Regions from separate parts of the Klebsiella variicola genome, predicted to be linked through region 1. Evidence: predicted binding sites of a transcription regulator. Region 1 holds the regulator's gene; each other region holds the start of a gene.
The links. Region 1 encodes CRP, which controls carbon source genes, mostly activating them, when cyclic AMP is high. Its sites were predicted from a motif close to ATGTGANNNNNNTCACAT; they were not measured.

Region 1 (7,274 bases):
CTTACCTCTACCCGGCGCTGAATGTCCTGCGCAACCGCCTCGGCATCCGGCAGGCTAAAAATCTGCAACAGGCCGCCTTTGAGATGACGGCGTTGCGGGCGGCAACCTTGCCGCTGGGGCCGCGGGTGCGCGGCTTACCCTATCTGTGCGCGATTCATCATCAGCTGTATCAGGATCTGTTTGACTGGGCCGGCCGGTTACGTGAAGTGAACCTCTACCTGGGCGATACGCCGTTCTGCCACTTTGCCCGGATCGAGGAGGAGGGGAACGCCCTGATGCAGGCCCTTGAGCAGGAGGATTATCTCAATGGCCTGCCGCGCGAGATCTTTATTGAACGCCTGAGCTGGTTCTATGGCGAAATTAATGTGCTGCACCCTTTTCGTCTTGGCAATGGCCTGACCCAGCGCATTTTCTTTGAACAGCTGGCAATACATGCCGGCTACCTGCTTGACTGGCGTGACGTCGACCCCGCCGGCTGGAGCGCGGCCTGCCAGCAGAGCGCGATGGGCGATCCGGCTCCGCTGGTGGCGATCTTTCGCAAAGTGGTAAGCGAAGCGCGGGAATCTGAGTAGAATAGCCCGGTTTTGATTGTTCCGGAGCCGCTATGATCCTGCTTATCGATAACTATGACTCTTTCACCTGGAATCTGTATCAGTACTTCTGCGAACTGGGTGCGGAAGTACTGGTCAGGCGCAATGATGCGTTGACGCTGGAGGAGATAGCGGCGCTGGCGCCGGAGAAAATCGTGATCTCGCCAGGCCCCTGCACGCCGAATGAGGCGGGGATTTCCCTCGCGGTTATCCGCCACTATGCGGGGAAAACGCCGCTACTGGGCGTCTGTCTCGGGCACCAGGCGATAGCCCAGGCGTTTGGCGCGACCATCGTACGGGCGGCACAGGTGATGCATGGTAAAACCTCGCTTATTGAGCATAACGGCGAAGGGGTGTTTCAGGGGCTGAATAATCCCCTGACGGTGACCCGTTATCACTCGCTGGTGATTGACCCGCCGACGCTCCCGCCCGAGTTTATCGTCACCGCCCGCAGCGCCAGCGCTGAGATTATGGGGATCCGCCACCGCGCCTGGGATCTTGAGGGCGTGCAGTTTCATCCGGAAAGCATCCTCAGCGAGCAGGGCCATCAATTGCTGGAAAACTTTCTGAAGCGGTGATTTTCAGTTGCCATTGACTGATTTTTTATGCATATTTTGTGATTATATTTTCATGATTACATCTGCATAACGAAGAGGGATGGGCAAGACATGGCAACTGAACAACCGGCAATCACCCGCGCCACATTCGATGAAGTTATTTTGCCGATTTATGCACCAGCAGAATTCATCCCGGTGAAAGGGAAAGGCAGCCGCGTCTGGGATCAGCAGGGCAAAGAGTATGTTGATTTTGCCGGCGGTATCGCGGTGACGGCGCTCGGCCATTGCCACCCGGCGCTGGTGGCGGCGCTCCACGAGCAGGGCGAAACGCTGTGGCACACCAGCAACGTCTTTACCAATGAGCCAGCGCTGCGTCTGGGACGTAAACTTGTCGAGGCCACCTTCGCCGAGCGCGTGGTGTTTATGAACTCCGGTACGGAAGCCAATGAAACGGCCTTTAAGCTGGCGCGTCACTATGCGGTGACCCGCCATAGCCCGTATAAAACCAAAATCATTGCCTTCCATAATGCCTTCCATGGCCGCTCCCTGTTTACCGTTTCCGTCGGTGGGCAGCCGAAGTACTCCGATGGTTTCGGCCCGAAACCGGCGGATATTGTCCATATTCCCTTCAACGACCTGCAGGCGGTAAAAGCGGTGATGGATGACCACACTTGCGCAGTGGTGGTGGAGCCGATTCAGGGCGAAGGCGGCGTGACGGCAGCGACGCCGGCCTTCCTGCAGGGGCTGCGTGAGCTGTGCGATCAGCACCAGGCGCTGTTAGTCTTTGATGAAGTGCAGTGCGGTATGGGGCGTACCGGATCGCTGTTCGCCTATATGCATTACGGTGTGACGCCGGATATTCTGACCAGCGCCAAAGCGCTCGGCGGCGGCTTCCCGGTCAGCGCCATGCTGACCACCCATGAGATCGCCAGCGCCTTCCATGCGGGTTCCCATGGCTCAACCTACGGCGGCAACCCGCTGGCCTGCGCGGTCGCCAACGCCGCCTTCGATCTAATCAATACCCCGGCGGTGCTGGATGGCGTGAGCGCGAAGCGCGAACTGTTCGTCAAACACCTGCAGCAGCTGGATGCTGAATTTGATCTGTTCAGTGATATTCGCGGGATGGGCCTGCTGATTGGCGCCGAACTCAAGCCGCAGCACAAGGGCCGCGCGCGTGATTTCCTCTATGCCGCTGCGCAAGCCGGCGTCATGGTGCTCAACGCCGGGCCGGACGTGATGCGTTTTGTTCCCTCGCTGATCATCGACGAGCAGGATATTGCCGAGGGGATGGCGCGTTTTGCCCAGGCAGTGGCAAAGGTGATTAACGGCTGATTTTCCGCAGCCAGATGCCATGATGCGGCCGCTGACGCCATGCTACTGACGATATGGTATGCATGGTGTTCAGATGGCCCAGAATGCGTTGCAGGTGCTGCTCCAGGGTACTTAACGGACCGTTCGGCACCTCTGTTTCCGGCGACTCCAGAATATTGGCATCCCCTGCGCTGCCGGGACCATCGCTGTCCAGCCGCTGCTGGCAGCGTTGCAAGGCAATCTCACAAGATTCGAGATAGCGCTGGGCAAGATCCGGGGTGAGCATCGTATGCTCCCGGGCCAGGGTGGTCATAGCGTTGATGTGTTCGACGATAAACTGACTGTGCGTCACCCACAGCTTCATATCTTCCAGGTAGTGGGTATTAAAACCGGGCTCCTGCATCGCCTGATTCAGGGAGTTGTAGAGCGCGTTATGCGCCTGGTTGACGCGCATGCGTTGATAGGCCAGCGCGGGGGCTTTTGGATCGGCGCTGAGGATCAGGCGAATCGCCTGCTGGTCGGCCTCCAGCGCATCGTGGGCGTTTTTTTTCAGCAGGCCGCTCTGCCACTGCGGCCACAGCCAGACCATCCCGCCGAAGGCGATCAGGCAGCCGATAAGCGTGTCGATAAGCCGGGCGACAATAAACTGTTCGCCGTTGAGCGTCAGCAGTTGCAGGGTATACACCGCCGTCACCGTAAAGCCTACCATCGCCCAGCCATAGTGTTTACGGATGATCAGATAGCTGAGCAGGGTAATCAGCAGCATGCCACTCAGGGTATAGCTCTCCGGAACGTGAAAGTGCAAGGTTAGCCCGGCGATGACCAGGCCGGCGAGCGTTCCCGCCGCCCGGTGAACAATTCGCACCCGCGTGGCGCCGTAGCCGTTTTGCGTGACGAAGAGCACCGTCATCAGGATCCAGTAGGGCTTCGGCAAATGCAGGGCGTTGCCCATCAGGCTGGCGACGCTCAGCATGACGCTGATGCGCGCGGCATTGCGCAGTGCGGGTGATTTCAGCGACAGATAGTTCTTTAGCGCGGGAAACAGCGGTAAACGACGCTCTTTGTCGGCCATCAGATCCCGGGCATACAGGGGGCGCTGGGTATGCAGCACCCGGGCGATACGGCTAAAGTGCCAGGCGCAGAACTGACCGACCGGGTTGTCCGGATGCTGGCGGGCGATCTTTTCCAGAGCCTCAATCTGTTTATCCATCTGAAAACGCTGCGGAAAGCGATGATAGAGAATATCATCCGCCAGCACGCGCAGGCGGGCAGCGACGGTTTGCGCATTCCAGCGGATCACCGCTTCGGCATGGCTGCGTTCCACCAGCTTTTGTACCTCTTCTGGCTGATGCAGGCTAACCGAAATATGTTCCTGTAGATCCAGCCCAACCTGGAACGCCCGCAGCAGACGCTTGTGGTCGTTGCGTTGGTTGGCGGCCAGCATATGCATCTGCTGATAGCACTGGGTAATCAGGTCGACTACCTTCTGCTGGCGGGTGAGCAGCGGCGGCAGGGCGGTCGACGGATCGGTATGCTGGGTCAACAGACTGTATTTGGCTTCACAATAGTCAGCCAGTTCCCGGTAAAGCAGGCTGAGCGACTCCCGCAGCGGCTGTTCGCGCCACAGCCAGAACCAGAGCCAGTTAAACACGCCGTACCACAGCGTACCGAAAGCGTAGATCAGCAGTGGTTCCCAGATGGGCATATTGCCCGCCAGGCTCAGGGTAAAGATAGCGGCGATCAGCGACGCGGGCAGCAGGCGCGCGTGCAGCGAACTGATCTCCGCGGTGACGCCGAGCAATAGCGCCAGGCCGCTGAGAATAAGCGGCAGGGGAATGGCCTGAGCGAGCAGCAACTGCACCACCAGACTGCATCCGGCAAACAGACAGCCGCCGATAATCAGACGTTTGAAAAAGCGCTTATGTGGGGTATCAAGACCGGCAATGTTGCAGCAGGCGGGCACTAAGGAAAACAACAGCCCCTGCTGGAGATGGCCGAGCAGAAGACCGATGGCCACAGGCAGACACAGCACCAGCGTTTGCCGCAGTGCATAGTTGACTTCCGGGTGGTAAATCAGCCTGCGCCACATGAGGGAAAAACAAGAACGGCGTACTGCAGGAGCAATACGCCGCTTAGCAACTTAACGGGTGCCGTAGACGACGATAGTTTTACCGTGTGCGGAAATCAGGTTCTGATCTTCCAGCATTTTCAAAATACGGCCAACCGTTTCACGAGAGCAGCCGACGATCTGACCAATTTCCTGACGGGTAATTTTAATTTGCATACCGTCCGGGTGGGTCATGGCATCGGGTTGCTTCGCCAGGTTCAGCAGCGTCTGGGCGATACGGCCCGTCACGTCGAGGAAGGCGAGGTTGCCCACTTTCTCAGACGTGACCTGCAGACGGCGAGCCATTTGCGAAGAGAGGCGCATCAGAATGTCCGGGTTAACCTGGATCAGCTGACGGAATTTCTTATAAGAGATTTCGGCCACTTCACATGCGGTTTTCGCCCGTACCCAGGCGCTACGCTCCTGACCCTCTTCAAACAGGCCTAATTCACCGATGAAATCGCCCTGGTTGAGGTAGGAGAGGATCATCTCTTTACCTTCTTCATCCTTGATGAGTACAGCCACGGAGCCTTTAACGATGTAGTACAGCGTTTCTGCTTTTTCACCCTGGTGGATCAGCGTGCTCTTTGATGGGTACTTATGAATGTGGCAATGAGACAAGAACCATTCAAGGGTAGGGTCTGTTTGCGGTTTGCCAAGCACCATGCGCGGTTATCCTCTGTTATAAGCTATCTCCGGGCGCCGACACTACACGGCGTCCGGGCATGCAATCGTATTGTTTCCCTATACCTGGGAAGCTGGCTGATGATTTTTCGACAGCCCGTAATGTGAACTCCTCTGCATACATGCAGTACATCAATGTAATACTGTAGCATCCAGACTGTTTTAGCATAGCTTTCGCCGCATGTCTCCTGGTGTCTCGCTTCAGCATGACGCAGGTCGCCTTCCGTTGCGAGAATTGTTATGTGCGCGTAATCTGACAGGAAAATTGCGATACTGGAGTTAAATTTTATGCAAGCGCGTGTGAAATGGGTTGAAGGGTTAACCTTTATCGGGGAGTCCGCGTCAGGACACCAGATTCTGATGGATGGCAACTCCGGGGATAAGGCACCCAGCCCGATGGAGATGGTGCTGATGGCGGCGGGCGGTTGCAGTGCGATCGATGTGGTTTCTATTCTGCAAAAAGGTCGCCATGAGGTGACCAACTGCGAAGTGAAGCTGACGTCGGAGCGCCGCGAAGAGGCGCCGCGTCTGTTTACGCATATTAATCTGCACTTTATCGTCACCGGTAAGGCGCTGAAAGATGCCGCGGTCTCCCGGGCGGTGGATCTGTCGGCAGAGAAATACTGCTCGGTGGCGCTGATGCTGGAAAAAGCGGTGAAGATCACCCACTCCTATGAAGTGATCGAGGCGTAGTCTTCGCCTGCCGTTGTGAAGCATCTCAACCCCGGCCTGGCCGGGGTTTTTTCTGTTAGCCGATCTTGCGGCCTTCCATCAGGCGCTCGACCAGCGGCGTCATGATAAGCTCCATCGCCAGCCCCATTTTACCGCCCGGCACCACCAGCGTGTTCATGTGCGAGATAAACGACCCCTGCAGCATCGCCAGCAGCCAGGGGAAGTCGATATTCTGCAGGTTACGGAAATGGATCACCACAAAGCTCTCGTCCAGCGAGGGAATAGTTTTCGCGGCAAACGGGTTGGAAGTGTCTACCGTCGGCACGCGCTGAAAGTTGATATGGGTGCGGGAAAATTGCGGGGTAATGAAGTTGATGTAGTCTTCCATCGAGCGGACGACTGAGTCCATCACCGCCTCCCGGGAGTGGCCGCGCTCGCTGGTGTCGCGAATAAGCTTTTGGATCCACTCGAGGTTAACGATAGGCACTACGCCGACCAGCAGGTCGACATGGCTGGCGACATCATGATGCGGCGTGACAACCCCGCCGTGCAGCCCCTCATAGAACAGTACGTCTGTCGGCTCCGGCAGCGGCTGCCAGGGGGTGAAAGTCCCTGGCACCTGATTCCACGGTACGGCTTCGTCATAGGTATGCAGGTATTTCCGCGACTGGCCTTTTCCGTGGCGGCCATAGTCGATAAAGGTCTGCTCCAGCAGGCCAAAGTCGTTCGCCTCCGGGCCAAAGTAGCTGATATGTTTGCCCTGATCCCGCGCCTTGCGGATCGCCATGTCCATTTCCGGGCGGGTGTAGCGATGAAAGCTATCGCCTTCCACCTCCGCGGCGTGCAGGTTTAGCTGCGCGAAGATTTTGCGAAAGGCAAGGCTGGTGGTGGTAGTGCCCGCGCCGCTGGAGCCCGTGACGGCGATCACCGGATGTTTGGCAGACATAACAACTCCCTGGTTAAACGATGTAGTGGCGTCGCCTTAGCCGTTAAACAGCGCGCGCGGCATAATATTGACCGTCTCATGCAGTTCCGACCACACAAGGACCGCCTCTCCGCGTTTCAACTGCTGTTTTACATCGGCGACTTTATCGGCAAGTGAACGTTCATGTTCACCATAATCGGTGCCTTCACGTAACACAAAGCTTTCAATCAGGTTATCCAGCGTTTCGGGATCCAGATCCTGCCAGGGAATAATCATACGGCGACCTCCAGCCAACGGTTTAACCAGTCCGGGATGCGTCTTTCCAGCCACATCTCCGGCTTACGCAGGGTGCCGCCGACGAAACCAACGTGGCCGCCTTGCTCAGTTAATTGATACTCAACGTTCGCCGGCAGTTGCTCCTGCGGCGG
Region 2 (7,274 bases), 2.4 Mb from region 1:
GCACGCCAGCTGGCCCGACACGAGAATATCGTCGGCATTAAGGACAGCGCCGGCAGCTACGATAGCCTGAAAGGCTTTCTTGACGCGGTACGCGACATTGACGGTTTCGACGTTCTGAACGGGCCGGACTCCCTTATCCATCAGGGGTATGTCGACGGCTGTTCGGCCTGCATCTCAGGGCTTGCCAACGTCGCCCCCGCTGAAATCAACGCGATCTGGTCGCTGTTTCACGCCGGAGATATCGCCGGATCGCGCCAGGCGCAGGAGCGCGTGACGGGCCTGCGCACCGATCTGTATAAGGTGGCGTTCTCACCCGCGGCAGTGAAAAAAGCCCTGCAACTGATGGGTCATGAGGTGGGCGACAGCCGCTACGCGGTGCAGTTCAGTGACCAACAGCTGCAGCAGATACGCGACATCATCGCTCGTTATTTAGCGTAATACTTGCTGCGCTTTTTTAATAAAACAGACCGGGTACCGCCGTGCCCAGGATTCGTACGCCCAGAGAGAGGCTAAGATGAATCATTTTACCGCTGAAGATACCTTTATTATTGTCGGCATTGTTATTGCCTATATTCTGTTTACCACCTGGCTGACATTCCGTATTCGTAGTAAAAATTCCGGGGATTTTATGGAAGGCTCGCGCGCCATGCCGGCCTTTATTGTCGGTATATTACTGATGTCAGAATATATTGGCGCCAAATCGACCATCGGTACTGCCCAGGCCGCCTTTGAGAGCGGAATTGCCGCCTCGTGGTCCGTGCTGGGGGCAGCCATCGGCTTTCCGCTGTTCGGTTTAATCCTGGTGAAACGCATCTATAACACCGGAAAAATTACCATTTCCGGCGCCATCGCTGAAAAATATGGCAACAGTACCAAAAATATTATCTCCCTGATTATGATTTATGCGCTGCTGCTGGTTAACGTGGGCAACTACGTCAGCGGTGCCGCAGCCATCTCCACCGTATTAAAAGTGAATTTACCGGTAGCCGCCTTTATTACCGCCATTGTGAGTACCTTTTATTTCGCGTTCGGCGGCATGAAGGGCGTCGCGTGGGTCACCATGTTACACAGCGCGTTGAAATACGCCGGTCTGCTGATCATTCTGGGTTTTGCCCTGTCCAAAACCGGCGGCTTCTCGCCGATGATGGAGAAGATGCCGGATTATTACTGGACATGGGATGGCAACATTGGTGCTGGCACGATCTTCGCCTGGCTCATCGGCACTATCGGCTCCATTTTTTGCACCCAGTTTGTCATTCAGGCCATTAGCTCAACCAAAGACGTTCGGTCAGCGAAACGCTCCACCTGGATCGCCTTCTTTTTCTGCCTGCCTATCGCCTTTGCCATCGCCATTATCGGCGTCGCGGCGAAATACCTGCATCCCGAGATCAACAGCCTGTATGCCCTCCCGGTCTTTCTGCAGGACATGAACCCGTGGCTGGCAGGTCTGGTGACAACGTCACTTGTGGCATCGATTTTCGTCAGCGTAAGTACCGTAGCCCTGGCCATTGCCTCGCTGGTGGTGAAGGATTTTTACGTACCATGGCGCAACCCAACGCCGGACCAGGAGTTCAGAGCCACACGCTGGGCGTCGCTCATTATCGGCTTCCTGCCGCTGATCTTTGTGCTGCTGGTACCGGAGGTGCTGAAACTCTCCTTCTTTACCCGCGCCATTCGCCTCTCCATTACCGTGGTGGCGGTCATCGCCTTCTATGCCCCCTTCTTCAGAAGCACTCGGGGCGCGAATGCCGGCCTGATCGGCGCCTGTGTGGTGACGTCCGTCTGGTATTTACTCGGCGACCCGTTCGGCATCAATAACATGTATGTCGCCCTGGCAACCCCGGCCATCATCATGGTGATTGACCGCCTGATCCCAAATAAATCACAACCATCCCCCGCCCCAGTTGAGCAACGTGGAGTATAAAACATGACCGTAATTCCGCCTTTTGACGGCGTCATTCGCCAACACCAGCAAGATGAACACATCGCATGGGCAATGCTTCCCTGCGCCTGCCCGCAGAACCATGCCGCCAATCTGCTGCCGCTGGATGACGGCAGCCTGATGTGCGTCTGGTTTGGCGGCTCCCAGGAGGGAAAAGCCGATATCTCTATCTGGGGATCGCGGTTAGCCCCCGGCAGTGACCGCTGGAGTGAGGCAGTCAAGCTATCTGATGATCCAGACCGCTCAGAACAAAACCCGGTGCTATTTCAGGCGCCCGATAACGTGCTGTGGCTGTTGTGGACAGCGCAATTTGCCGGAAACCAGGATACCGCCATTGTGCGCTACCGCCTCTCCCACGATGGCGGACGAAGCTGGGGGGCCATCGATACGCTGCTGGATCAACCGGGTACCTTTATTCGCCAGCCAATAAGCGTTATGTCTGACGGCAACTGGCTGCTGCCGGTCTTTTACTGCCGTACCGAACCCGGCGAGAAATGGGTGGGTAACAATGACGTCAGCGCGGTGAAGATCTCTTCAGACTGCGGAAAAAGCTGGCGTGACGTGGCGGTCCCGGAGAGCCTGGGTTGTGTCCATATGAGTATCACTCCGCTTCCGGACGGCAGACTGGCAGCCTTCTTCCGCAGCCGCTGGGCGGATCATATCTGGTTCAGCCAGTCCAGCGACCAGGGAGAGAGCTGGTCTGCGCCGGTACCGACGACGCTTCCGAACAACAACTCGTCCATTCAGGCGACCACCCTGGACAATGGCGAACTGGCGCTGGTGTTCAATAATATGAGCGCCGCCGGCGCCACGGAACGCCGCGCCTCGCTGTATGATGAAATTGCTGACGACGATGGCCGTAGGGAGCCGGAAGCGACCGGGAAAAGCGCCTTCTGGGGCGCACCACGCGCGCCGATGACCGTCGCTATTTCAGCCGATGGTGGTGAAAGCTGGCCGTGGCTGCGCAATCTCGATGAGGGTGACGGCTACTGCATGACCAATAATTCGGAGCAGAAGCTGAACCGGGAGTTCTCCTACCCCAGCATCAAACAGGGAGCAGACGGTAATTTGCATATCGCCTACACCTGGTATCGCCAGGCGATCAAGTATGTTCGTGTCTCGCCACAGTGGGTAAAAGGAGAAAGCGCATGATTATCGGTAATCTGCAGGCGCTGCAGCAGGCTGGTCTGCCGCCGGCGTTAAAGCAGCTATTGAGCAGCGAGGCCTGTTCGCTGGCTGCCCTCAGTGCCAGAGAGAATGGCCGCTTCCAGCCCGACGGTGCGCCGTGGTTCTGCACCCTCAGCGTGGTGCAAACCCAGCCTGCGGCCGAGCGGCATACGGAATATCATCGCCAGTGGGCGGATATTCAGGTCATCCTGGCCGGCGAGGAGCGGATCCAAGCGGGCATGGCTCCCGCGATGCGCCCGGAAGATAATGAGCTTAAGCCCGACCTCTATATATGTCAGCCGGCCCCGGAGAGTGTCTCTATTCTGCTGCGTCCCGGCGACTTCGCGGTCTTTTACCCCGGCGAACCGCACCAGGCGCTGTGTGCGGTTTCGACGCCAGCGCCGGTCAGAAAGGCGGTATTCAAAATCCCCGCTGAGATGCTGGAGGCGCGATGAAGCGGGCAATGGTAACCGGGGCCAGCTCCGGGATCGGCGCCGCAGTGGTGAGGCAGTTGCTGGCGGACGGCTGGCAGGTGATCGGCATGAGCCGTTCGCTGCCGCCCTTCTCACAGCCGAACTTTCGCCATCTGATGGTCGACGTCAGCCAACGCAGCGCGCTGCTGGCGGCGCTGGAGCAGATTGAGCCCCCTCAGGCCATCATTCACGCCGCGGGTTCAATGGCGGCCGCCACTCTGGGCAATCTGGACCCTCAGCGCAGCGAGTCGCTGTGGCGTTTACACGTCGATGCGGCTCAGACATTGGTCAATCACTTCGCCCCGACCATGGGGCCAGGCGGGAGGATCGTTCTGCTGGGAAGCCGTACGTCACGAGGCGCCGCTGGTCGCTCGCAGTATGCGGCCACCAAAGCCGCGCTGGTCGCTCTCGCCAGGAGCTGGGCGGCAGAGCTGGCGCCTGCCGGGGTGACGGTCAACGTCGTGGCTCCCGGGGCAACCGATACGCCGATGCTTCATCAGCCAGGCAGAGAAAGTTCCCCGCCGCGGCTTCCGCCGCTTGGGCGACTCATTACTCCGCAGGAAGTGGTCTCTCTGGTGAGCTGGTTGCTGAGCGAGGGCGCATCGGCGATGACCGGACAGGAGCTGGTGATGTGTGGCGGCGCATCGCTGGGCTGATGCTATGTCGCCCCGGGGAGCGGAAGTAGATTACCGCTCCCCGGGGCGATGCGGTGGCGATGATTAACGCAGGTAAACCGTTCCGCGCAGATAGGTGGTGGCCTGGCCGCTAATCAGCACCCTGTCGCCCTGCCACTGGCAGCGCAGGTCGCCGCCGCGGGCGGAGACCTGGCGCGCCATCATGGTGGTTTTCCCCAGCTTTTCGCCCCACCAGGGGATCAGCATGCTGTGGGCGGAGCCGGTCACCGGATCCTCTGGCACCCCTTCTCCCGGGCAGAAGAAGCGGCTGACAAAGTCATACTCCTCATCCGGCGCGCTGACGCAGATCATTTTGCCGAGCTTCTGCAGACGTGCCATATCGGTCTGCACCGCTTCAACCTGCTGGCGATCCGCCAGCACGACCAGATAATCACGCCCTTCCCGCACCTCGACGGCAGACTCAAGCCCCAGTCCGGCCAGCAGATCCGCCGGCGGGTTGTCCACCGGGGTGGTCGTCCACGCCGGGAAGTCGAGCGTCAGCCAGTCGCCGCTGCGGGTCACCCGCAGTTCACCGACAAAACGGGTGCTGAAGGTAATCGTCGCCGAGGGATGGTCAAGATACTCGAAAATAACATGCGCCGTCGCCAGGGTGGCGTGGCCGCAGAGGTTGATCTCGCCCAGCGTGGTAAACCAGCGCAGCTCATAGCCTTCGTCGGTGTGGACGAAAAACGCCGTTTCGGACTGGTTATGCTGTTGGGCCATTTTCAGCAATACATCGTCCGCTAACCACTCGCTGAGCGGGCAAACGGCCGCGGCATTACCGCCAAAGTTTTTATCGCTGAAGGCATCGACCAGATAAAATTGAATTTCCTGCATACACTGTCCTTACTTTTTTTACTTTCCTTCAACATGACATAAAAGCGCTCCCCTGACACTATCCATAGCAAAATTAATTGCTTAACCGCGGCCAGCCACTTGCAGCGAAATGAGATGCAGATCACAAAATGATTGTCTTTTCGCCAGTAATCGTTTTAAGATCACCGTCACATCTTCCCTTGAATCACCCGTCCAGAGCTTATGACTACGAATACGGTCTCACGCAAGGTAGCGTGGCTACGTGTCGTGACGTTGGCCATCGCCGCGTTTATTTTTAACACCACAGAATTCGCCCCTGTCGGTCTGCTGTCCGATATTGCCGGCAGCTTCGGCATGGAAACCGCCCAGGTGGGCATGATGCTCACCATTTATGCGTGGGTGGTGGCGCTGATGTCGCTGCCGTTTATGCTGCTGACCAGCAAAATGGAGCGCCGGCGGCTGCTCATCGGCCTGTTTATTCTGTTTATTGCCAGCCACGTTCTGTCGTTTTTTGCGTGGAGTTTTGACGTCCTGGTGATTAGCCGCATTGGCATCGCTTTTGCGCATGCGGTTTTCTGGTCGATTACCTCAGCGCTGGCCATCCGTATGGCGCCGCCTGGCAAACGGGCGCAGGCGCTGAGCCTGATCGCCACCGGTACAGCCCTGGCGATGGTGTTCGGTATTCCGATTGGCCGCATCATCGGCCAGTATTTTGGCTGGCGAATGACCTTCCTGGCGATTGGCCTCGGCGCGTTAGCCACCCTTGCCTGTCTGGTAAAACTGCTGCCGACGCTACCGAGCGAACATTCTGGCTCGCTGAAAAGCCTGCCGGTGCTGTTCCGCCGCCCGGCGCTGGTCAGCGTTTATATTCTGACCGTGGTGGTGGTGACCGCCCACTATACCGCCTACAGCTATATCGAGCCCTTTGTCCAGACGGTGGCGGGCCTGAGCGGCAACTTTGCTACCGTGCTGCTGTTGATCCTCGGCGGGGCCGGTATTATCGGCAGCATTCTGTTCGGTAAGCTCGGCAACCAGCACGCTTCCGGGCTGATTAGCATCGCTATCGGCCTGCTGCTGGCCTGCCTGCTGTTGCTCCTGCCTGCCTCGGACAATGCACATCATCTGATGCTGCTCAGTATCTTCTGGGGCGTGGCGATCATGATTATCGGCCTCGGTATGCAGGTAAAAGTGCTGGCTTCCGCGCCGGATGCCACCGACGTCGCCATGTCCCTGTTCTCGGGCATCTTTAATATTGGTATTGGCGCTGGCGCGCTGGTGGGCAGCCAGGTGAGTCTGCATCTGTCGATGGCTTCCATCGGCTACATCGGTGCCATCCCGGCGCTGGCCGCGCTGGTATGGTCTCTGATGATCTTCCGCCGCTGGCCGGTATCGCTGGAAGACCATCAACCGCACCACTCCTGAGTTACCGCGATAAAAAAGCCTGCCGGCATGGCTACCGGCAGGCTGTTGTCTCTCATCCCATCCGGGGCGATCAGGGGTGCCAGGTCGAAATGATCTCCAGCACGCCATTAATAATAAACTGCACGCCCATACAGACCAGCAGGAAGCCCATCAGCCGCGAAATGGCCTCGATGCCGCCTTTGCCTACCAGACGCATAATCGCGCCGGAACTGCGCAGACAAGCCCACAGAATCACCCCTAACAGCAAAAAGATGATCGGCGGCGCCGCCAGTACCACCCACTCCGGGAAGTCCACGCCGTGCTTAACGGTCGAGGCGGAGCTAATAATCATCGCGATGGTTCCCGGACCGGCGGTGCTTGGCATCGCCAGCGGCACAAAGGCGATATTGGCGGTCGGTTCATCCTGCAGTTCTTCCGATTTGATCTTCGCTTCCATCGAATCGTGGGCTTTTTGCTGGGGGAACAGCATGCGGAAACCGATAAAGGCCACAATCAATCCCCCGGCGATACGCAGCCCAGGTATTGATATGCCGAATGTATTCATCACCACCTGACCGGCATACCACGACACCATCAGAATGGCGAACACATACACCGATGCCATCAACGCCTGCTTGTTCCGCTCGGCGTTGTTCATATTGCCCGCCAGGCCGAGGAACAGCGCCACGGTTGTGAGTGGGTTTGCCAGCGGTAAAAGCACCGCCAGGCCAAGCCCTATTGCTTTAAACAAATCGAACATAGTTAATTAAAGTCCCGTTAATATTCATTTTTTAAGTATTG
Region 3 (7,274 bases), 1.2 Mb from region 1:
CCAGCCCTCGCCCCATCACCACCTGTTCGCGCCGGTGCTCGTCAAGAACCACCACCACATTGTTATTGAGTACTTTGGCGATTTGCATATAGACCCCAGAAACAAAAAAACCTGACCCCCGACGAAACGCCAGGTGATCAGGTTTTGCCTGCCGCAGCAGTTGCAATCCAACACCCGCACTGTAACAACTTCTGCTGCGCGCTCAACCTGACAAGTGAAAAAACGTGATTAAGATCGCGACTATCAGAAAGTCACCACCGTTTTCCACTCCACCACCCATGCGTCCTGGGTCTGCGCGACGCCGCCCGGACGGTGCCAGTACTGCAGGCCCGGCTGCAGCTCCAGCCAGGAGACCGGGCGGAAGCGATAATAGAGCTCGCCGTTCAGCGAATGACCGGCCACCGGCTGGTAAGCCGGGTCGTTATAGTCGGTGGCGCCGCTGAGTTGATTCATATAGCGCTGGTTACGTGCGTAGTGGCTGCTCATGTCGATCCACGTCAGACCAAAGCCAATCCAGTCCTCCGGGCGGGCGTCAAACAGCCCGCGGTAGCGCATGGAGGCGGCGACGGCGGAGTGGATATAGTTACTGCGCTGGTCGCTGAGGCTGCCGCTCAGCGAGACGCTCATCCCCCGCAGCGGGTCGTCGGCGTGGCGGGTGATCTGCTGGTTCAGGCCGGCGTACATAAACCAGGTGCTGTCGTGCTCGGCGTAGCCTTGCGGATCGGTCGCCCCGGCGCCGCCGGATTTGCCGCTGTAGAGGTCGGTTTGCGGCGCGTTGGTCCAGACCACACCCAGGTTATAGGCTCCCGGCAGGCCATTCATCAGCGGACGGGTTTCGATCTCCATCGGCAGTAAAATGCCTTTGCTGCCCTTCGTCGACCCGCTCCAGGCGTGACTGCGCGCGGTAGCCTGCGGGTTTTGCTCCATCACCCCGCCTTTCAGGGTGACCGTCGGCGTCAGCTTGTACTCCAGGGTGGTGCCCCAGGTGTGGATGTTCCAGTTATTCCAGGTCAGCGAGTTGGCCGATTTCCCACCGCACTGGGTCAGTAGCTGAAAATCGCAGGGAATGATCTGGTCGAAAGTTTGCACCTTGTTCATCATGCCGATGCGCCAGGTCAGGCGACGGTCGTCAAAGCTGCGGGCAAAGGTCAGCCAGCCGAGGCGGGTGATCGACCCGCCGCCCCAACTCTCCTGCGACAGATCGTTGAAACTCACCCGCGGATCCTGCAGCCGTTTCGTGGTGAGGTTATCATCGTGGTTACGGTTGACGATGTTGCCTTCGAGACGCGCATCCGGTATGCCGGTCCAGCGCTCCAGATCCTGGGTAAAGGTCAGCGCCACCTGGTCAATATAGGCCAGGTGTTTATCATGGTCGTAACCGCCGCCGGCGTTGTAGGCCATCTCGTTAAGATACCCGAGATTATAATGAAAGCCGTTCTCTTCGAGGATCGGACGAATGCCCAGCATATCGCCCAGCAGCCCCTGCTGCCCGGCTTCGAACCCCAGCACGCTGCCGTTCCACGCCGGAGTTTCCGCGGCGCTCACGGCAGGCACCATTGCCGCCAGCGCCGCGCCGATCAAAAGCTGATTTATTTTTTTGTTATGCATTGTGATATCCACCGTGACTGAATAAAAACAAAGGGGATCCCCAGGCTATTTATTTACCTGTTTTCTTTTTTAAAAAATGAATGGCAAAGGGCGTCCGCCGGTAATAAAACCGCGACGATGCCAGAGAAAACGTTAATTACAACCTATTGTTTTACATAACCATTTTTTCACCATTGAATTTTAGCAAAAAAAAAAACCTAAGCACTTTCCGCCACGAATGACGAAAGTGCTTAGGTTTTGCCTGGGTTCAGTAGCAATCCTGAATTGATTGACCGCACATTATCACTTTATTCAACTCATGCCTACCAGCAATAGGCAGGCAAGTAATAATATGTGAAGCAAATAACAGTATGGTGTTTAATAGCGGGCGATGGCCGCCGCTATTTCAGCAGACGTTTGCAGGGCGCGAATTTCATTAAACAGGGTCAGCGCCTCACTATATTCCTTGCGTAAATAGCCTAACCATTGCTTAATTCTCGCCACATGATACAGACCGGTGTCGCCCTGCTTTTCCAGGCGGGTATATTTTTGCAACAGCTGAACCACCTGCGGCCACGGCATGCGCGGTTCGTTGTATTTGATCACCCGGCTGAGGTTCGGTACGTTGAGCGCCCCGCGGCCAATCATCACCGAATCGCAGCCGGTGACGGCCATACAATCCTGGGCGCTTTGCCAGTCCCAGATCTCGCCGTTGGCCACCACCGGAATGGTCAGACGCTGGCGGATCTCACCGATCGCCTGCCAGTTAATGCGTTCGGCTTTGTAGCCATCTTCTTTGGTGCGGCCGTGAACCACCAGCTCGCTGGCCCCGGCCTGCTGCACCGCATCGGCGATTTCGAAGCGCCGTTCGCCGCTGTCCCAGCCGAGTCGCACCTTGACGGTCACCGGCAGATGATCGGGAACCGCTTCGCGCATGGCTTTCGCACCGCGATAGATCAGCTCCGGATCTTTCAGCAGCGTCGCCCCGCCGCCGCTGCCGTTCACCAGCTTAGACGGACAGCCGCAGTTTAAATCCACCCCCCACGACCCCAGCTCCACCGCGCGGGCGGCGTTTTCCGCCAGCCACTCGGGATATTGTCCCAGCAGCTGGACGCGCACGCGGGTGCCGGACGGCGTGCGGCTCTGATGATGCAGTTCCGGGCACAGCCTGTAGAACGATTTTACCGGCAGCAGTTGATCCACCACGCGCAGAAATTCGGTGATGCACAGATCGTAATCGTTAACCTCGGTCAGCAGCTCGCGCACCAGCGAATCGAGCACGCCTTCCATCGGCGCCAGTAGAACACGCATATCGTTATCCGGAAAAAAAAGAGGCGCTATGGTAGCGCCTCCAGGCATTGGTGGAAAGCGCTCAATGCGTCCGGCCTGCCGTACGCCATTCCCCGTTCGGCGAATGCGGCAAAGCGAGGAGATAATCTCTATGCTTTACAGGAGTCTGCGGCGTCTCATGCCGCCTTTATTTGCCGCGCCTCGTTCAAAAAGGTAGCGTGGGACTCCATATACCCTAAGCTGCGAGCTGTCGGGTCCTGCCGGGAGAGGCTATTGTTCCCGTACGCTATCAGCGCTATGCGTAGAATTCATGATGTGATCGGTAGCACATTTTAGGGATTAATTGTATGATGAATGCACTTCATCAAGGGTTATTACCATGAGTAAATCGCTGACTATTATCTGGCAGTACCTGCGGGCCTTCGTCCTGATTTACGCCTGCTTATACGCCGGAATTTTTATCGCCGGACTGCTGCCCATCACTATCCCCGGCAGCATCATCGGCATGCTGATCCTCTTCGTGCTGCTGGCGCTGCAAATTATGCCGCCGCAGTGGGTCAATCCTGGCTGCAATATCCTGATCCGCTATATGGCGCTATTGTTCGTGCCCATCGGCGTCGGCGTGATGCAATACTGGGATCTGCTGCGCGCCCAGCTGGGGCCAGTCGTCATCTCCTGCGCCATCAGCACGCTGGTGGTGTTTGTGGTGGTGAGCTGGAGCTCTCACCTGGTGCATGGCGAACGTAAAGTGATTGGGCAAAAGGAAAAGAAAAATGATGCATGAAATCTGGTGGTCGCTGCCGCTAACCCTGATCGTCTTTTTTCTCGCCCGCAGGCTGGCCGCCCGCTTTAAGTTCCCGCTGCTCAACCCGCTGCTGGTGGCGATGGTAGTTATAATTCCGTTTCTGCTGCTGACCGGGATCTCCTATGAGCGTTATTTTGCCGGCAGCAAAGTCCTGAACGATCTGCTGCAGCCGGCGGTGGTCGCGCTGGCCTTTCCACTGTATGAGCAACTGCACCAGATCCGCGCGCGCTGGAAATCAATCATCACCATCTGCTTTATCGGCAGCTGCGTGGCGATGATCACCGGTACTACCGTCGCCCTGCTGATGGGCGCCACGCCGCAAATCGCCGCCTCTATTCTGCCTAAGTCAGTCACTACGCCAATTGCCATGGCGGTCAGCGGCAGCATCGGCGGTATTCCGGCTATCAGCGCCGTGTGCGTGATTTTTGTCGGCATCCTCGGCGCGGTATTCGGCCATACGCTGCTTAACCTGATGCGCATTCGCACCAAAGCGTCACGCGGCCTGTCAATGGGTACCGCCTCGCACGCCCTCGGCACTGCCCGCTGTGCGGAACTGGACTACCAGGAAGGGGCGTTTAGCTCGCTGGCGCTGGTGCTGTGCGGGATCATCACCTCGTTGATGGCACCGTTCTTATTTCCGCTGATCCTCGCGGTGGTGGGATAAATTGTGATTTAAATCACATTTTTTAATGCAACAAATCAAAGTTGCATAAACAATGAGATATTCATCACATATGAGACTGCTGGACGCCCGTACACTGGCTTCCCATTACATTGTTATGAGGCAACGCTATGCACTCACGTTTTCAAGCTGCTTTGACGACTCTGGCAGCAGACCTGCAGGCGGCCATCGCCCCGATGCTCGCCGACCCGCACTTCCCGGCGCTGCTCGAAGCCGATCAGGTGGCGACGCTGCAGCAGGCGACAGGTCTGGACGAAGACGCGCTGGCCTTTGCGCTACTGCCGCTTGCTGCCGCCTGCGCGCGCGCCGACCTTTCTCATTTTAACGTCGGGGCGATCGCCCGCGGCGTCAGCGGCCGCTGGTACTTTGGCGGCAATATGGAATTTCTCGGCGCGACCATGCAGCAGACCGTTCACGCCGAACAGAGCGCCATCAGCCACGCCTGGCTGCGCGGCGAGACCTCCCTGCGCGCTATTACGGTGAACTACACGCCGTGCGGCCATTGCCGTCAGTTTATGAACGAACTGAACAGCGGACTGGCGCTGCGCATTCATCTGCCGGGCCGCGAAGCGCATGCCCTGGAGCACTATCTGCCGGACGCCTTTGGTCCGAAAGATCTGGAGATCAAAACCCTGCTGATGGATGCACAGGACCATGGCTTCCCGGTGAGCGGCGATGCCCTGACCCAGGCAGCCATTCAGGCCGCCAACCGCTGCCATGCGCCCTACAGCCACTCGCCCTCCGGCGTGGCGCTGGAGCTGAAAGACGGCACCATTTTCAGCGGCAGCTATGCGGAAAACGCGGCGTTCAATCCGACGCTGCCGCCGCTGCAGGGGGCGCTGAATCTCCTGAGCCTCAACGGCTATGATTATCCCGCTATCCAGCGGGCAATCCTCGCGGAGAAAGCCGACGCGGCGCTGATCCAGTGGGATGCCACCGTCGCAACCCTGAAGGCGCTGGGCTGCCAGAATATCGAGCGCGTCCTGTTAGGTTGATCAGCCTGAGCAGATTGCCGGATGACGGTTTCGCCTTATCCGGCCGACCTGATATACCGTCGACCTGATATACCGAGATGTTGTCGGGTGGCGCTACGCTTACCCGACCTACGGTTCGCGCCATGGCGAGCTGAAGATCTCTATGCCGGGTGTCGGCTCACGCCTTACCCGACCTGCGTTCGGCGATCTGTCTATATTGCTGAAAATCCCCGCAATCAAACGCGGGTTTCTTGCGCTTACCCGGCGGGTAAAGTAGCCTGAAGACTCCGTTGTCTATTATTGAGCCAAGTTCATGTTAAAGCGTGTGTTCTACAGCCTGTTAGTCCTGCTCGGCCTGCTGCTGTTGACCGTGCTGGGCCTTGACCGCTGGATGAGCTGGAAAACCGCGCCCTATATCTATGATGAGCTGCAGGACCTGCCCTACCGTCAGGTCGGCGTGGTGCTGGGCACCGCCAAATATTACCGCACCGGCGTCATCAATCAGTATTACCGCTACCGCATCCAGGGCGCGCTGAACGCCTACAACAGCGGCAAGGTCAACTATCTGCTGCTGAGCGGCGATAATGCTCTGCAAAGCTACAATGAACCGATGACCATGCGTCGGGACCTGATTAAAGGCGGCGTCGATCCTGCCGATATCGTGCTGGACTATGCCGGCTTCCGTACGCTCGACTCGATTGTCCGCACCCGCAAAGTGTTCGATACCAACGACTTCATTATCATCACCCAGCGCTTCCACTGCGAACGGGCGCTGTTTATCGCCCTGCATATGGGGATCCAGGCCCAGTGCTACGCGGTGCCGTCGCCGAAGGATATGTGGAGCGTGCGGCTGCGCGAGTTCGGCGCCCGCTTTGGCGCGCTGGCGGACCTCTATATCTTCAAACGGGAACCGCGCTTTCTCGGCCCTCTCATCCCGATTCCGGCTCAACAGCATGACGTACCGGATGACGCCCAGTCCTACCCGGCAGTCACTCCGGAGCAGCTGCTGGAACTGCAGAAAAACACAAAACCCGCCAATGAGTGATATAAGATGCATTAATCATGCGATGCCAAAACAATGCGTATTATAAGTAACGTTAATTGCATGAATGCTCTTTAATGCGTAATATTTCACTCATCATCCTTTTTGGAGGGCGAGATGGAAACATTAACGGTACAAGCCTTTCTCAATGCGGAGTGGCAAGACATTGCGTTGATAAAATTCCCCGGTAGTGAGCAAGGGGACTGGTTTACAACACAAATCGACTATCTTACCGATTACGCCATCGACTTTCTGGAACGCGATGACTATCACGCCGTGTCGCTCAACCATCCCGTTTCGCTTTATTTTGAGGATCACGGAAATCCTGGATGGTTAAGATTTATAGACGATATCATTCCAAGCGGCGCCAGCCGACGTTACTGGGTTAACTTTTTAGATATCAGTGAACTTCCTCAGGGCCAGCAGAATTTCATCTTGCTCAAATTCGGCACGATGTCGCCAGTGGGAAATTTACGCATTAAAGACTCGGTGCCGGACTGGGATAGTCTGGCAAGCAGTAAAACGTTCTCTGTCACTGATGTCATGAATCGTGCCAGTGATTTTCTCGACTATGACCAGGAACGAGGAGCCGCAGCAGGAGGGGCTACATTATCCCTCTCTCTGGTTGCCGCGATTTGATATCAGAAGAGACGGTGATGGCCGGATAATGAGATTGGGAATGGAGTCAGTCTATTCTCTGTTACAAAAAGCGCCAGCGACGATACTTGATCATGAAACCACGTTGCGGATCCTAATCGAAAAGATCACATCCAGTAATATGGTAAGAGTACAGAATTATCGCTTTGATGTTCAAGGATTTATCATCGATTGGGTACGTCGAGACTTATTAAACATTATTTTTGGCAATAGTGATAACCATGGACGTAATACTGC

Region 2: the regulator CRP is predicted to act here: its motif matches at 5,203-5,220, upstream of SP68_RS13140 (sugar transporter).
Region 3: the regulator CRP is predicted to act here: its motif matches at 4,399-4,416, upstream of cdd (cytidine deaminase).

What each region holds. Positions count from the first base shown of each region.
Region 1 is NZ_CP010523.2:408,295-415,568, forward strand. Features, by position in the region: gene SP68_RS01820 (putative adenosine monophosphate-protein transferase Fic) at 1-572, shown strand, start outside; gene pabA (aminodeoxychorismate synthase component 2) at 605-1,168, shown strand; gene argD (bifunctional acetylornithine/succinyldiaminopimelate transaminase) at 1,259-2,479, shown strand; gene SP68_RS01835 (YccS/YhfK family putative transporter) at 2,469-4,547, opposite strand; gene crp (cAMP-activated global transcriptional regulator CRP) at 4,599-5,231, opposite strand; gene SP68_RS01845 (OsmC family protein) at 5,538-5,942, shown strand; gene SP68_RS01850 (phosphoribulokinase) at 5,998-6,867, opposite strand; gene SP68_RS01855 (YheU family protein) at 6,904-7,122, opposite strand; gene SP68_RS01860 (hydrolase) at 7,119-7,274, opposite strand, start outside.
Region 2 is NZ_CP010523.2:2,778,907-2,786,180, forward strand. Features, by position in the region: gene SP68_RS13110 (dihydrodipicolinate synthase family protein) at 1-438, shown strand, start outside; gene SP68_RS13115 (sodium:solute symporter family protein) at 515-1,924, shown strand; gene SP68_RS13120 (sialidase family protein) at 1,928-3,094, shown strand; gene SP68_RS13125 (NanQ anomerase/TabA/YiaL family protein) at 3,091-3,564, shown strand; gene SP68_RS13130 (SDR family NAD(P)-dependent oxidoreductase) at 3,561-4,238, shown strand; gene SP68_RS13135 (PhzF family phenazine biosynthesis protein) at 4,302-5,093, opposite strand; gene SP68_RS13140 (sugar transporter) at 5,295-6,494, shown strand; gene SP68_RS13145 (MarC family NAAT transporter) at 6,565-7,233, opposite strand.
Region 3 is NZ_CP010523.2:1,648,188-1,655,461, reverse strand. Features, by position in the region: gene bglG (transcriptional antiterminator BglG) at 1-88, opposite strand, end outside; gene SP68_RS07880 (carbohydrate porin) at 244-1,608, opposite strand; gene dusC (tRNA dihydrouridine(16) synthase DusC) at 1,966-2,898, opposite strand; gene SP68_RS07870 (CidA/LrgA family protein) at 3,257-3,661, shown strand; gene SP68_RS07865 (CidB/LrgB family autolysis modulator) at 3,651-4,346, shown strand; gene cdd (cytidine deaminase) at 4,475-5,359, shown strand; gene sanA (outer membrane permeability protein SanA) at 5,652-6,383, shown strand; gene SP68_RS29195 (hypothetical protein) at 6,498-7,019, shown strand; gene SP68_RS29190 (HipA domain-containing protein) at 6,952-7,274, shown strand, end outside.